DNA from 4 places in the Dasania marina DSM 21967 genome. Region 3 is predicted to be linked to each of the others. Evidence: predicted binding sites of a transcription regulator. Region 3 holds the regulator's gene; each other region holds the start of a gene.
What was found. Region 3 encodes LexA, which represses DNA repair genes until DNA is damaged. Its sites were predicted from a motif close to ACTGTNTNTANANACAGT; they were not measured.

Region 1 (3,190 bases), on a different contig from region 3:
TATTTTCGCTCACTTAAATCCAGCAGCCCTATGCCAGCTTTTAAATAGCGCTTATCCTCTTTATAAATAATCTTTAAGGCCTTGTTGGCGTTTGCAATTATAATTCTACTGTCGTCGGTGGGATAGGGTAATTGCACTACCAATTGTTGACTGTAGTAATTATTGTCATAGGGTGAGGTATTAATAAACACTTGTATGCTTTTGCAATATTGCTTTTGCGCTCTAAGTTTTTCGCAGGCTCGCGCTGCATAGGCGCTTATCGCTTGTGCTAACGGTTTTAGCTCGGTTGGTTTTTCGCCAAATGAGCGGGTACAAAATATTTGTTTTTTTGCCGTTGGCTGCAGCTCTAATGACAAAGCCGGTTTTCCATTTAGCTCCTCTATGATGCGCTCAACATCAACACTAAATTGCTTGCGTAAGTGCTTTGCATTGGCCGTAGCTAAGTCATAAATGTTAACTATATTGATTGCGTTTAGCCGCTTACCTAACTGGCTGCCTATGCCCCACACTTTGGTAACAGGTAAACGCTTTTGTAACCACTGCCATTTTTCTTGACTGTCTAATAGGCATACACCTTGTACTTTTGGTATTTTTTTAGCGGCGTGATTGGCTAATTTAGCCAAGGTTTTAGTCGGTGCTATACCTACACTTACCGGCATGCGTATATCGCGCCAAACGGTTTGTTTGATCGTTTGGCCATAGGCTATTAGTGGCTCTTGCACACCCGCCAAACATAAAAACATTTCGTCGATGGAATACACTTCTATATCGGGCGAATAGTTTTGCAGTGTGCTCATTACTTTATGGCTAATATCGCCATACAGGCAGTAGTTACTGCTAAACACGTGCACGCCTTTTTGGCGCAGCAGATGAGCTATTTTAAAAAAAGCCTGTAAGTCAGGTATACCTAAGTTTTTTGCCTCTTTGCTACGGGCAACAATACAGCCGTCGTTGTTTGATAACACCACCACGGGCTTGCCACGCAAGTCGGGCCTAAATATTTGTTCGCAGCTAGCATAAAAGCTATTGCAATCAACTAAGGCGTACATGGTGACGAATGGAGTGTATAACCACGCCCTCTATTATTAGCTCGCTATTTTCAGCAACGGCTATGGGCTTTATTTTGGGATTAGCAGCGACTAATTGCTGCTTGTGTTTATCTAAAATTTTGCAGGTTAGCTCACCATCTAAGGCAGCTATTACTATATTGCCATGCTTGGGCTCAATGGCCCGGTCAACAATGAGGGTATCGCCATCAAAAATACCGCGCCCAGTCATAGAGCTACCTTGGGCTCTGGCTAAGTAAGTGGCGGCAGGGTGACGGATAAGATGCTGATTAAGATCCAGATTATTTTCTAAAAAATCATCGGCGGCAGACGGAAAGCCCGCCGCTACAGCACTGCCATATTTGGGTAAAAGGAGTATTTTCATAGATCGGCATATACTGTACATAAACACAGTGTCTGTCAAGCTGCTTTCAAAGACTCTGTCCCATCGAAACACAAAAAACTTAATTTACATCAAAACATGCTTATTAGCCTTGTGATTAAATGACTGCCATAAATTAGCCGCGGTGTGATCAGCATCGAGAACCTTATTCCAGAGTATAAATTTATGAAAGCAGTATCCCAGTTAGCCTGTATTGTAGGCCTAAGCGCAGCCATTGCCACTCCCACTTTTGCTTACCAGGCCGGTGATATTATTATTCGCGCCGGTGCCACCACGGTAGAGCCGCAAGAAAACAGCGAGGCGATTGCGTTAAATGGCAGCGTGCTCTCATTAACAGGCCGCACTAGCGACTTAGCGGTGGATAGCAACACTCAGTTGGGCATAACGGCTAGCTATGTTTTAGATCAGCACTGGGCAGTTGAGTTACTGGCCGCCACACCTTTTCGCCATACAGCAACAGCTACGGGTGAGCTAGCCGGCCTAGATATTGCCGATGTTAAGCAGCTGCCGCCCACGCTATCAGCCATTTATTACTTTGATAGCAGCAGCGCCTTTAAGCCTTATCTAGGTGCCGGCATTAACTACACGATTTTCTTTGATGAAGATATTACTCATGCCGCCGATACCGCTTTGAGTGGCTTGGGTTTGACGGGAGCTGATGTAGCATTAGATGACTCTTGGGGTATTGCTCTGCAAGTGGGTGCCGATTATGCCATTGACGATAACTGGCTAGTCAACGCGTCTATACGCTGGATAGATATAAACACCACCGCAACAATTAATTTTGAAGGTGGCAACACCATCAGCAGCGATGTAGATCTAGATCCTTACGTTTATACTTTGGCCATAGGCTATAAATTTTAAGCCTCCTAGCTGGCGCTATTAACCTAACGTACTGTTAATAGCGAGATCAAGGGGCTCAGAGTCTTTGAAGCTTAACTTCTGGCCCCAATTAAACTATTTACCCCTCAGTTTCACCCAACCACAAAACTACTCACCCCCAAAATCAACTGTCACGTGATAATTTCCTTGCGTCTCTGTAACCTCATAAAACCAACCGTGGCGCTGAATCACTTTTTCACTGAGCTGTAAGCCTAGGCCGTAACCTAACGCGACTTCTTTATCGCCAGCTTCAACTTTAGGGGCTTTAGTATTATCGCTATCGTTACTATTAGTGATGGTGACCCGGCTATCTTGTTGTTTGATTGCCACCTTGCCCTGTTGGGTGTGCTGATAAGCATTGCGAATAAGATTGCTTAACACTATATGGCAGGCGGTGGCTTCTATATTCACGTTACAGGCTTCGGCCTCTACGGTGACTTCAACGGCTTTGCCGTTGAGTAAATAGTTGAGGTCGCTGCATAGTTGCTGTATTTTTTCATTGAGTTTTATGGGCTCTGGCGCAACGGTTTGTTCGTCATTACGGCTAAGCCAAAGTAAGGTTTCGGTTAAACCACTCATGGTTAGGCCTGCGCGCTCTATGCGCTGTAAGGTGAGTTGCTGCTTGTCGCTGATGGGGTCTTTTTCACTTAAGCGTTTTAATAAATCTACATTGCTGCGTATAACCGCAATAGGTGTACGTAATTCGTGGCTGGCATAGCTTAAAAAGCGCTGCTCACGCTCTAAGCTTTGGTGTGCCGAAGCTAAACTGCTTTGCACTAATTCCGCTAACACATTGAGTTCGTTGTAGCTGAAGTCTGGTGGCGCGTTCTGAATCGTGTCTTGGTTTAGCGATTTGGCC
Region 2 (3,190 bases), on a different contig from region 3:
TAACGACAATACAATCGCCTTCAATCCAAGCTCTACGCCACATTGAGTGACGGGCAAAACCTCTAGACTGGTCAAAAAAGTGCACCCAGTCTCTTGCTGGAATTTTTGATAGTTGTAAATAATAATCTTGCAAGCCAGAGTATTCTCTATCTTGTTTAGTTCTCTCTTTTACAATACCAACAATTTTAATTTCTTGTTCGCGCGGAACATCACCTGGTAAAGATTGAGGTTTACTTTGCTTGGGTTGATAAGTTTTTTGTTGTTTGATGGCTTTAGGCGTTTCTTTAACGCCTAGTGCTATTAATAGTTTTGAATAAGAGATTTCAAATTCATTTGGGTTGGTAAAGTCAGCATATAGCTTATCTGAAAGAGAAGCATGGAGTTATGACTTAGAAAAACTGACGACATGCGCGATATATCCTTGTAGTGCTAACGTTTTTAGCAGGGGCGACCACGAAGTTGTGATCTTGTTAGTGATTACTAAGAAACATGCATGAACTCCATAAACCTATTGTCGATCTCTTTAAGTTGGGCACCAAACCATTTTTTATGCGCAGCCCGTTCAGATGCATGTGTTGAGGTGTGTTCATCCTCAGACCACTCCATTAAATCTACTGACTTAGACCATAGTTGGTTGATGTATTCCTTTATTTCCTTATTGAAAAGAAATTCAGCTCCCACAGTACCTGCGCTGAAGGCTTGCTGTAGAGCAAGATCTTTTTGGTTTCCTTGTATTACTACAATAATATAGTTTCGTATTGCATCGTAAACAGCATACCTTTTATCGAATAGATCAATCTGAAGCTTTCTTCTATTGGTTCTGTATTGCTGCACAGCGATGTAAGACCCCAATGCAGCGATGGCTATAGGAATTAAGGCCGTGAAGAAATCAATAATCGGAGTATATTTTGCTATCAGGCAAAGAAAGTTATCAGTCATTGTGTTCTCTTAACGAGCCTGTAGAAAAACGTTTTGACATAATCGTCCGTCTATAGCTCTCTTCTTATTGGTTTTATGGGATGATTCCAAGCTGTGTAGAAACCACCCACTTCAATTTGACATAATGCCATATTATACGTATTTCATCATACTGCATAGCGAGCCTAAAAGACCCTAGACTAAGTCGCTGAACAGCCGCTATGGGGCGTTTTGCGACGGTCAGACTTAATGTAGCCCTATGCTGGCAATCTGTCAGGTCGAGTCTGAGTCACTACATCTAAGGCTATCTAAGGTCATCCAAGCACACAGCATAACTCCAAATTGACAAGCAGTTACCGCCCCACTATTATACTGTTTTTATATACAGTATATTAGATTATGATTATTAAACCTCTTTGCCTCATCCATACCACATACGACACCCCATCTCACGCCCTAGAGATGCTTAAAAGTCGCCTATCCTGTGGGTTCCCTAGTCCTGCTGATGACTATTCAGAGACTATGCCTAGTCTTAGTGAGCTTCTCATAAAACATCCCTCTGCAACCTATCTAGCGAAGGCTCAGGGGGACTCTATGGTTGAAAGAGGAATACTCGACGGCTCACTTCTAATCGTTGATCGAGCCATTGAATCTCAACATAACTCTACTATCGTCGCATCTATTGCCGGTGAACTAACCATAAAAATCCTAGATCTAAAAACACGACAACTTAAACCAGCCAACCCAAAACACGCATCTATACCAATTCCTGAAAACCTTGATGTGATCTGTGAAGGTACAGTTACCTTCTGTATAACTCCACAAGCTAATTGCGCTTTCTCATGTTAGCGCTCGTTGATTGCAATTCATGCTATGCCAGCTGCGAACAAATCTTCCAGCCAGATCTTCGTGGTAAACCTGTAGTAGTTCTCTCAAATAATGATGGCGTGATAGTTACACGTAACAAAGAAGCTAAAGCACTAGGTATTCCAGACCTTCAACCCTACTTCAAAATCAAAGACCTATTACAGAAACATAACGTAACAGTTAGATCATCAAACTATGAACTCTATGGAAGTGTCTCCACGAATATAATGACCTTGCTGGAAACGTTCGGAAATAGTATTGAGGTTTATAGCATTGACGAAGCTTTTCTGGATGTAACCGGATTCAACAACCTTATAACTCATGGTCATGACATTAAGAACGCGTGCTGGAAGCAACAACGCATGCCTGTATGCGTTGGAATCGCTAGAACTAAGACACTTGCAAAACTTGCCAATCACTTAGCTAAAAAGTCAGATCGACTTAACGGGGTGTGTTTAATTGATGATATCGAAAGCTGGAATAAAGTCTTTAGTAAGATTGATACTGGGAAGGTATGGGGAATAGGGTCTCGTATCAGCAAACAAATGAAATTGATGAAGATCAACACCATTTTAGACCTTAAACAACAATCACCTAAAAGTATGAGGGATAGGTTTGGTGTTGCTGTTGAGCGAACAGTAAATGAACTGAATGGCACTCCATGCTTAAAACTAGAATCACAACCACCACCCAAGCAACAGATATTCAGCAGTAGATCTTTCAGCAATAAAATAACAACACTACACGAACTTAATGAAAGCATAGCTAATTACGCAGCAAGGGCAGCAGAGAAACTAAGGGGGCAGAACAGCTTTACGAAGCGTATATACGTCATGATTCAAAGCTCTCGGCATGCATCGACAGCTTATAACAACAGTCAGTCAGTACCGCTTTTATATCCAACAAACGATAGTCGATTGATAATCAAGGCTGCACAGAAATTAGGAACACGCTTGTTTAAGGATGGCATCGATTACGCTAAAGCAGGCGTAGGATTGATGGAGCTATCAAATCGAGGCATTAAACAAGCTGACCTCTTCACTCCACAACAGTCAGTTCAATCTGAATTAACAATGAATACCTTTGATGGCATTAACATACGGTATGGCAAAGGAACTGTATTTATTGGTTCGCAGGGCATTCAACGTCAATGGACAATGGCAAGAAGCATGAAATCGCCAGCGTACACAACGAGATTCTCGGATATTCCAGTCATAAAGCTATAGGAAAAACTTGTTGAAATATATCATGGGTAATAAGCAGAATCGTTTTCATCAGGGCACTTAACATGCTTTAAGTGTAGTAGCTAAAACTTAAACGAGCGTAACTCCTATTCCAATCGCACGGTCGGCTCTGTACAAAAGAAGCCGGTCGCCAAAAGTTAAAGTGCCCCATGCTACAATTA
Region 3 (3,190 bases):
ATTGGGCATAGTTAATGACTATAATATTAGCCGCTGGCACAGCTATGTTTATGCCCGCGAAAGCAGTTTCGTCATTGCTGGGCTAGTGGCTGATAAAAACATACAGCAACCTTTATTGCAGGTGTCAGAGCAGGCCTTTGCGGTGTATTTTGCCCGAGCAGTGTCGGTGAATACCAACACATTTGCGGCAGCGTTACAGCAGGCCAAATCGCAGCGGGCCAGTTTTTTGGCAGTGTTTACGCTAAGTTCGTTACAGCAATTTCAAAATCTGGATGGCAGTTACGAAGCCGGCTATCAACAGGCCGATGTATTAATTACCCTTTATGATGTCAACTCGGCAAAAGTGGTGGATAAGGTGAGCCTAAAGGCCAGTAAATCGTTGTTGTCATTTGCCGGTGAAAATATCACAACACTGCTGCATAAACCTATGTTGGCCGTAGCTGCGGAGCTTAGTGGTGGCCAGTAAATCATTAGCCAGTATAGAGGCTTACCTAAAAGACCAGCCTCAGCGCCCTCCTGTTGAACAGTGGCAGCCTACTTTGAGTGGCGATATTGATATCGTTATTAAAGAGGATGGATCATGGTGGCATGAAGGCGGCGAGATTAAGCGGCAACCCTTGCTGCGTTTGTTTGCCTCTATCTTAAGGCGCGAAGACGATGGCGAGTACTATCTGCTTACCCCCGTAGAAAAATGGCGTATTCGGGTTGAGGCTGAGGTTTTTCAGGCTATAGACTATCAAATACTGCAGGAGCAGGGCCAGCCAGCGTTTATTTTTACCCTCAATACCGGCGCCAAATACGTCTTATCAAAACAATACCCGTTGCAAGTCAGTAGCAACCCGCAGGGTGAACCTATACCTATATTGCTGGTAGACCGGGGGTTGAGTGCCAGAATATCGCGCAACTGCTACTACCATCTTATCGATGATGCGCAGTTGCAAAGTGAGGACGCTTATATAGAAAGTTGTGGAGAACGTTTTAGCTTAAGCGGCCAATAGTTTGGTGGTCCGTTATTACTGCTGCTGTTGAATAAAACAAACGCTGTTTAGCACAACAGCACAAGGCTTAAGAGCTGCGCCTAACCACGCCTACACTTAAACCCTCTATAGCAAAGTCTTGCTGCCTCAAATCTACCTCTATAGGTTGGTAGTCGGGGTTTTCGGGTAGTAGTTGTATTTGATATTTACTGCGTGTGGTTTTGTAGCGTTTAACGGTGACTTCATCATCGATGCGGGCAATCACAATCTCGCCATTATTGGCCTGCGCTGTGCGGTGTACGGCCAGTAAATCCCCTTCATATATGCCCACATCTATCATGCTGTCGCCGCGTACTCTTAAAAAATAATCGGCATGGGGGCTAAAGAACGAGCTGGGCATTTCGCAATAATCTTCTATGTGCTCAGTAGCCAGTATAGGGCTGCCAGCGGCAACTTGTCCCACGATGGGTATACCCTTGTTTTCGGGTAAGCGTATGCCTCTAGAGGCACCGGGGATAACTTCTATGGCACCTTTGCGGGCCAGCGCTTTTAAATGTTCTTCGGCGGCGTTGGCGGATTTAAAGCCCAGATCCTTGGCAATTTCGGCGCGGGTAGGTGGGTAGCCGGTTTCTTCTATATGGGTTTTTATTAGGGCTAATACTTCGGCCTGGCGTGCGGTTAATTTACTCATGTCCAATCCGTCTGTTTTTATGTACAGTGGCTGTGATTATATACAGCATTGTCGGCACTGCAAGCCTTTTTATTATTCCCTGGGCTGCTGATTAGTTAAATTGAACGACTGCAGTAGAAGGCTTTACATGTCGTCCAGCACACCATTCATAATATCGGTTTCTATGTAACTAACAGGGCTGGACCATTCTTCGGGGCGTATGGCGGCATCGGGATCTAGCGAGTCTTCATGACTTAGCTCATAAGCATTGCGCCAATCCTCAGGTTCCTCTACTTCCAATAGTTGTAATTCATGCCAGTTTTCAAGATCAAATTCGTTAATCTCGCCATCGATATGCTGTGTTTCTATGGTTTGACTTATATCGTCTACGGCAACGACCTCAAAAATACCGCCACCCTGTAATTCTTTATACCAATTGCCAACACTAGGCATAATATTTCTCATTGCTTTTATCCTCATTTCTTATGGCTACACACAAGTAATAACAGCTAAATTTTTACTGTCCAGTGTTATAAAAAGAGCAAAAATGCATCAACACAGCCGGTAATCAATTGCAATCAATAAAAAAACAGTGATGATTCAATGGCTTAGCTTTTGGTGTAGGTAAATGCGGTAAATGCCAGCTAGTTTTAATATGCTTATGGTATATAAATGCATAATTACTGGATAAAATTGTATAAATTACTTAGGCTGCCGTTTGTTTATAGGCACAGAAAAATGAAAAAGAGAGGGCAATGGCTATCAATTTCTTACAAGATTTACTTGATGTTTTTCAGTTAGAAGATTACCCCTGGCTGTGGGAAGTCTTTGCGGTGGTACTGCTAACCTTAATCGTCAGCTATTTTGTTCGCTTTTTATTTTCGCGCTTAGAGCGGCAGTTTAAAAAAACGGCTAATAAGTGGGATGATGCTATTTTTGCCGCCGGTCGTAGGCCCGCTTTTATTATGGTGTGGTTAATGGGCGCTAGCTTGGTACTGGATATTATACGAGCAAAGTCTGAGGCCTATATTTTTACGTTGATAGCGCCCACTAGAGAAGTGCTGTTCATTGCCATATTAACGTGGTTTTTAGTACGCTTGGTTAAGCGTATAGAGCAGCAATTAATTGCTGGCGACAGCGCTGAATCCTCGGTTGATGAGGCCACTGTTTTTGCTTTAGGTAAACTATTGCGTACGGCGGTGATTATTACCGCTAGTTTAATGATGCTGCAAACTTTGGGTTTTAGTATTTCCGGGGTGCTGGCCTTTGGCGGTGTCGGCGGCATAGCCATAGGCTTTGCGGCCAAGGATTTATTAGCTAACTTTTTCGGCGGCTTAATGGTGTATTTAGACCGGCCTTTTATTATTGGCGACTGGATACGTTCACCCGATAGATCTATAGAAGGTACGGTGGAGGACATAGGTTGGCGGCAAACCCGTATACGCACCTTTGATTCGCGGCCACTGTATGTGCCCAATAGCACCTTTGCTCAAATCACGGTAGAAAACCCTTCGCGCATGCTAAATCGGCGTATCTATGAAAC
Region 4 (3,190 bases), on a different contig from region 3:
CTAAGGAACCAGTTAATAGCCCCCAAGGCAGCACCGCGAGGCTTAGCGGCAGCCCAGCGATTAAGCCTTTGCTAAATGAACGCTTGTGGTTGTGCCTAGGTTGGGGGGTGCTAGCCATGGTTAGTGGGGGTGTAATTCTTGTATTAACGCCGGTATCTCATCGGGGCTGAGTAGGGTGTGATTGGGGTTAATGCCCAGCTCGGCATCTAAAGGCTGTTGATGTTGTATCCACACCGAGGTGATATTGGCACTGTGAGCGCCAGCTATATCGGCGGCTAAGCTATCGCCTACGTGTATGGCTTCATGCGCTTCGCAATTAGCTAGGCTCAGGGCTTTTTCAAAAATCGAGCGGGCTGGTTTTTGCTCAGGCTCTTGGCCGCCAATAATAATATGGTCGACATACTTAGCCATCTGCAACTTCGCTATTTTGGGGATTTGCGAATACTCAGGGCCATTGGTGATCACCACTAGGGTAAAGTGCTTTTTGGCGTTGATTAAAAAATCCACTATGCCTGGGTAAAATTCTAATGCCGCGAGACGTTCGTTATCAAAGCAATCTAGAAAGCTTTGCGCCACGGGCTTAGCTACGTCCAGTATATGTTGCTGGGCCAGTAGGTCGCGTGCTAATTGTAATCTATAGCCTTGCTCACTGCGCTCAGCCAAGGGTAAGTACTTAGCGCGTTCACTGTCGCTCCACATACGGTATATACCAGCTACATAGGCTTCGGCAAAGCGCTGGCCATTAATAGGGTTAAGGCTTTGTTCGGCCAGCTGGCCTAGTTTCTCGGTGGCTAGCGCGTTGGCGGCGAGGGTGTTGCAGAGGGTTTCATCCATGTCTAGAAACAGGGCTTTTAACATTAACAACTCCGAGTGTTATTGGTGAAAAAGCATTATACGGCAATGGCCCTATAATGGCTCTCTGACTGTGCTTTATACAGTTGTTTGAGGCCGTAGCTAGACGTGGACAAATACCTTACACTTAGCAGCAGGCGGGCTGGGCAAATAATGATGAAAAAAAGTGAGAAAGATATTTGCCAAAATAACTGTTTATGTGTACAGTTCTTTTTACTGTTTGCTTATACAGTGTTTTTACCTTTATTTACCTCTAGGGGAGGGAGCAACAACTACCTTTCCCCAGAGCTGAAAAATAAGCAGGCACATACGCAGTAGCAGCTAGCAAAAACAGGCAGTAACAATATACATAACAACACGCAGTAACAAAAAAGTACTATGCGAGCTTGAACTAAGCCGTTAACGATTAACAAAGATCTGCGATCTACTAACAAGAGAGTGAATTATGGATACCAATAAAGAAAAAGCCCTACAAGCAGCACTAAGCCAGATTGAACGACAATTCGGTAAGGGTACCGCTATGCGTATGGGCGACAAGCCTGTAGAGCGTATACCGGCTATTTCTACCGGCTCTCTTGGCCTAGATATCGCGTTAGGTATAGGCGGCCTGCCTAAAGGTCGTATCGTTGAAATATATGGCCCAGAGTCTTCAGGTAAAACCACCTTAACACTACAGGCTATAGCCGAGTGTCAAAAGCAGGGCGGCACCTGTGCCTTTATCGATGCCGAGCATGCCCTAGATCCTATTTACGCCGAAGCGCTGGGGGTTAATCTAGATGAACTTATTATCTCGCAGCCCGATACCGGTGAGCAGGCCTTAGAAGTTACCGATATGCTAGTGCGTTCGGGCTCTATAGATATGATAGTCATAGATTCGGTAGCCGCCTTAACCCCTAAAGCCGAAATTGAAGGGGATATGGGTGATCACCACGTAGGTTTACAAGCACGCCTAATGTCACAGGCACTGCGTAAGCTAACCGGCAACATTAAAAACAGCGGCTGCTGTGCCATCTTTATCAACCAGATTCGTATGAAGATAGGCGTGATGTTTGGTAACCCTGAAACCACCACCGGTGGTAATGCCTTGAAGTTTTATTCTTCAGTACGTTTAGATATACGTCGCATCGGTGCGGTTAAAGACGGCGAGGAAGTAATAGGCAACGAAACCCGGGTTAAGGTAGTGAAAAACAAAGTATCGCCTCCCTTTAAACAAGCGGAATTCCAAATCCATTATGGCAAAGGCATATACCATATGGGTGAAGTAATAGACTTGGGCGTTAAGATTAATTTGGTTGATAAATCTGGCGCTTGGTATGCTTATAAAGGCAACAAGATCGGTCAAGGTAAAGCTAACGCAGCGCGTTTTTTAAGTGATAACCCAGAGATGGCCGCTGAAATTGAAAAACAGATTCGCGATGAGCTGTTAGTGGTGCCTACGTCTAATGCTGAAAAAGCAGAGATAGCCAGTAAAGCGGCGGCAGTAACAGCAAAAGAAGCAGCAAAAGCCACGGCAAAAACTACAGTAACAGAAGACGCTGTGGCGGCTGAATAAGCCTGCCCTAGTTGGCTAACTAGCGGACGTGCTGCTATGGAAAATTATCATCAAGGTGATGACGCAGCACGCGAGCTAGAGTCAGAAAAAAGATCTAAAAAAACCCCAAAAAATCCCCCTCGTGATATACGCCTAGCGGCTATGAATTTATTAGCCAGACGTGAGCACGGCTATCAAGAGCTGTACAGCAAACTAAGCAGCAAATTCGCTAAATCTGAACACCATCCCCCAGCCCTTATTGATGAGCAGCTGAAAATGCTACGAGAGCAAGGTTTGCAAAATGATGAGCGCTTTGTGGAAGCGTTTATTAATAGCAAGAAAAATAGCGGCAAGGGCCCTATGGTGGTGCGGCAACAGCTGCAGCAAAAAGGCGTAAACGCCGAGCTGATAGCGTTGGCATTAGAGGCGGTAGAAGGGGAGTGGTTTGCTCTCGCGCAAGCGCTGTATGAGCGCAAATACCAAGGCGAACCCTTTACCGGCCATAAAGAAAAAGCCAAGCGCATACGCTTTATGCAAAGCCGAGGCTTTAGCTTTGATTATTTTCTGCATTTACTGACCACACCTAGCATTTAATATTTACATCTTCACGCCACCTGTTACTACAGGATTTTTTTGAGCTTATTTACAGTAGATCTCGCTAATGTAGTTATTTCTTAGTGAGAGTAATGCTATCTCTGTATAGCGGCAGGTAGTTTGGTGGTAGTGGGGGTGGTGTCGGGCTATGTAGTAACCCCCTCTCTTTATTGGTTGTCAGCTTTTGTTTGCGCAGGCTGAGTATTTGCAGGT

Region 1: B067_RS0103090 (LexA family protein) is a predicted target of LexA. The motif match lies at 1,444-1,461, and genes of this name have one in related genera.
Region 2: umuD (translesion error-prone DNA polymerase V autoproteolytic subunit) is a predicted target of LexA. The motif match lies at 1,290-1,307, and genes of this name have one in related genera.
Region 4: recA (recombinase RecA) is a predicted target of LexA. The motif match lies at 1,068-1,085, and genes of this name have one in related genera.

Annotation. Positions count from the first base shown of each region.
Region 1 covers NZ_KB891575.1:668,721-671,910, forward strand. Annotated here, with positions in the region: gene B067_RS0103085 (Y-family DNA polymerase) at 1-1,049, opposite strand, end outside; gene B067_RS0103090 (LexA family protein) at 1,033-1,431, opposite strand; gene B067_RS0103095 (OmpW/AlkL family protein) at 1,615-2,313, shown strand; gene B067_RS0103100 (sensor histidine kinase) at 2,440-3,190, opposite strand, start outside.
Region 2 covers NZ_KB891590.1:21,266-24,455, forward strand. Annotated here, with positions in the region: gene B067_RS0117640 (hypothetical protein) at 1-133, opposite strand, end outside; gene B067_RS0117645 (hypothetical protein) at 481-939, opposite strand; gene umuD (translesion error-prone DNA polymerase V autoproteolytic subunit) at 1,381-1,767, shown strand; gene umuC (translesion error-prone DNA polymerase V subunit UmuC) at 1,761-3,011, shown strand.
Region 3 covers NZ_KB891585.1:476,712-479,901, reverse strand. Annotated here, with positions in the region: gene B067_RS0111745 (DUF4823 domain-containing protein) at 1-466, shown strand, start outside; gene B067_RS0111740 (DUF1285 domain-containing protein) at 456-998, shown strand; gene lexA (transcriptional repressor LexA) at 1,066-1,668, opposite strand; gene B067_RS0111730 (DUF6763 family protein) at 1,792-2,112, opposite strand; gene B067_RS0111725 (mechanosensitive ion channel family protein) at 2,403-3,190, shown strand, end outside.
Region 4 covers NZ_KB891578.1:45,674-48,863, forward strand. Annotated here, with positions in the region: gene B067_RS0108715 (AzlC family ABC transporter permease) at 1-118, opposite strand, end outside; gene B067_RS0108720 (HAD family hydrolase) at 121-858, opposite strand; gene recA (recombinase RecA) at 1,298-2,404, shown strand; gene B067_RS0108730 (regulatory protein RecX) at 2,441-2,977, shown strand.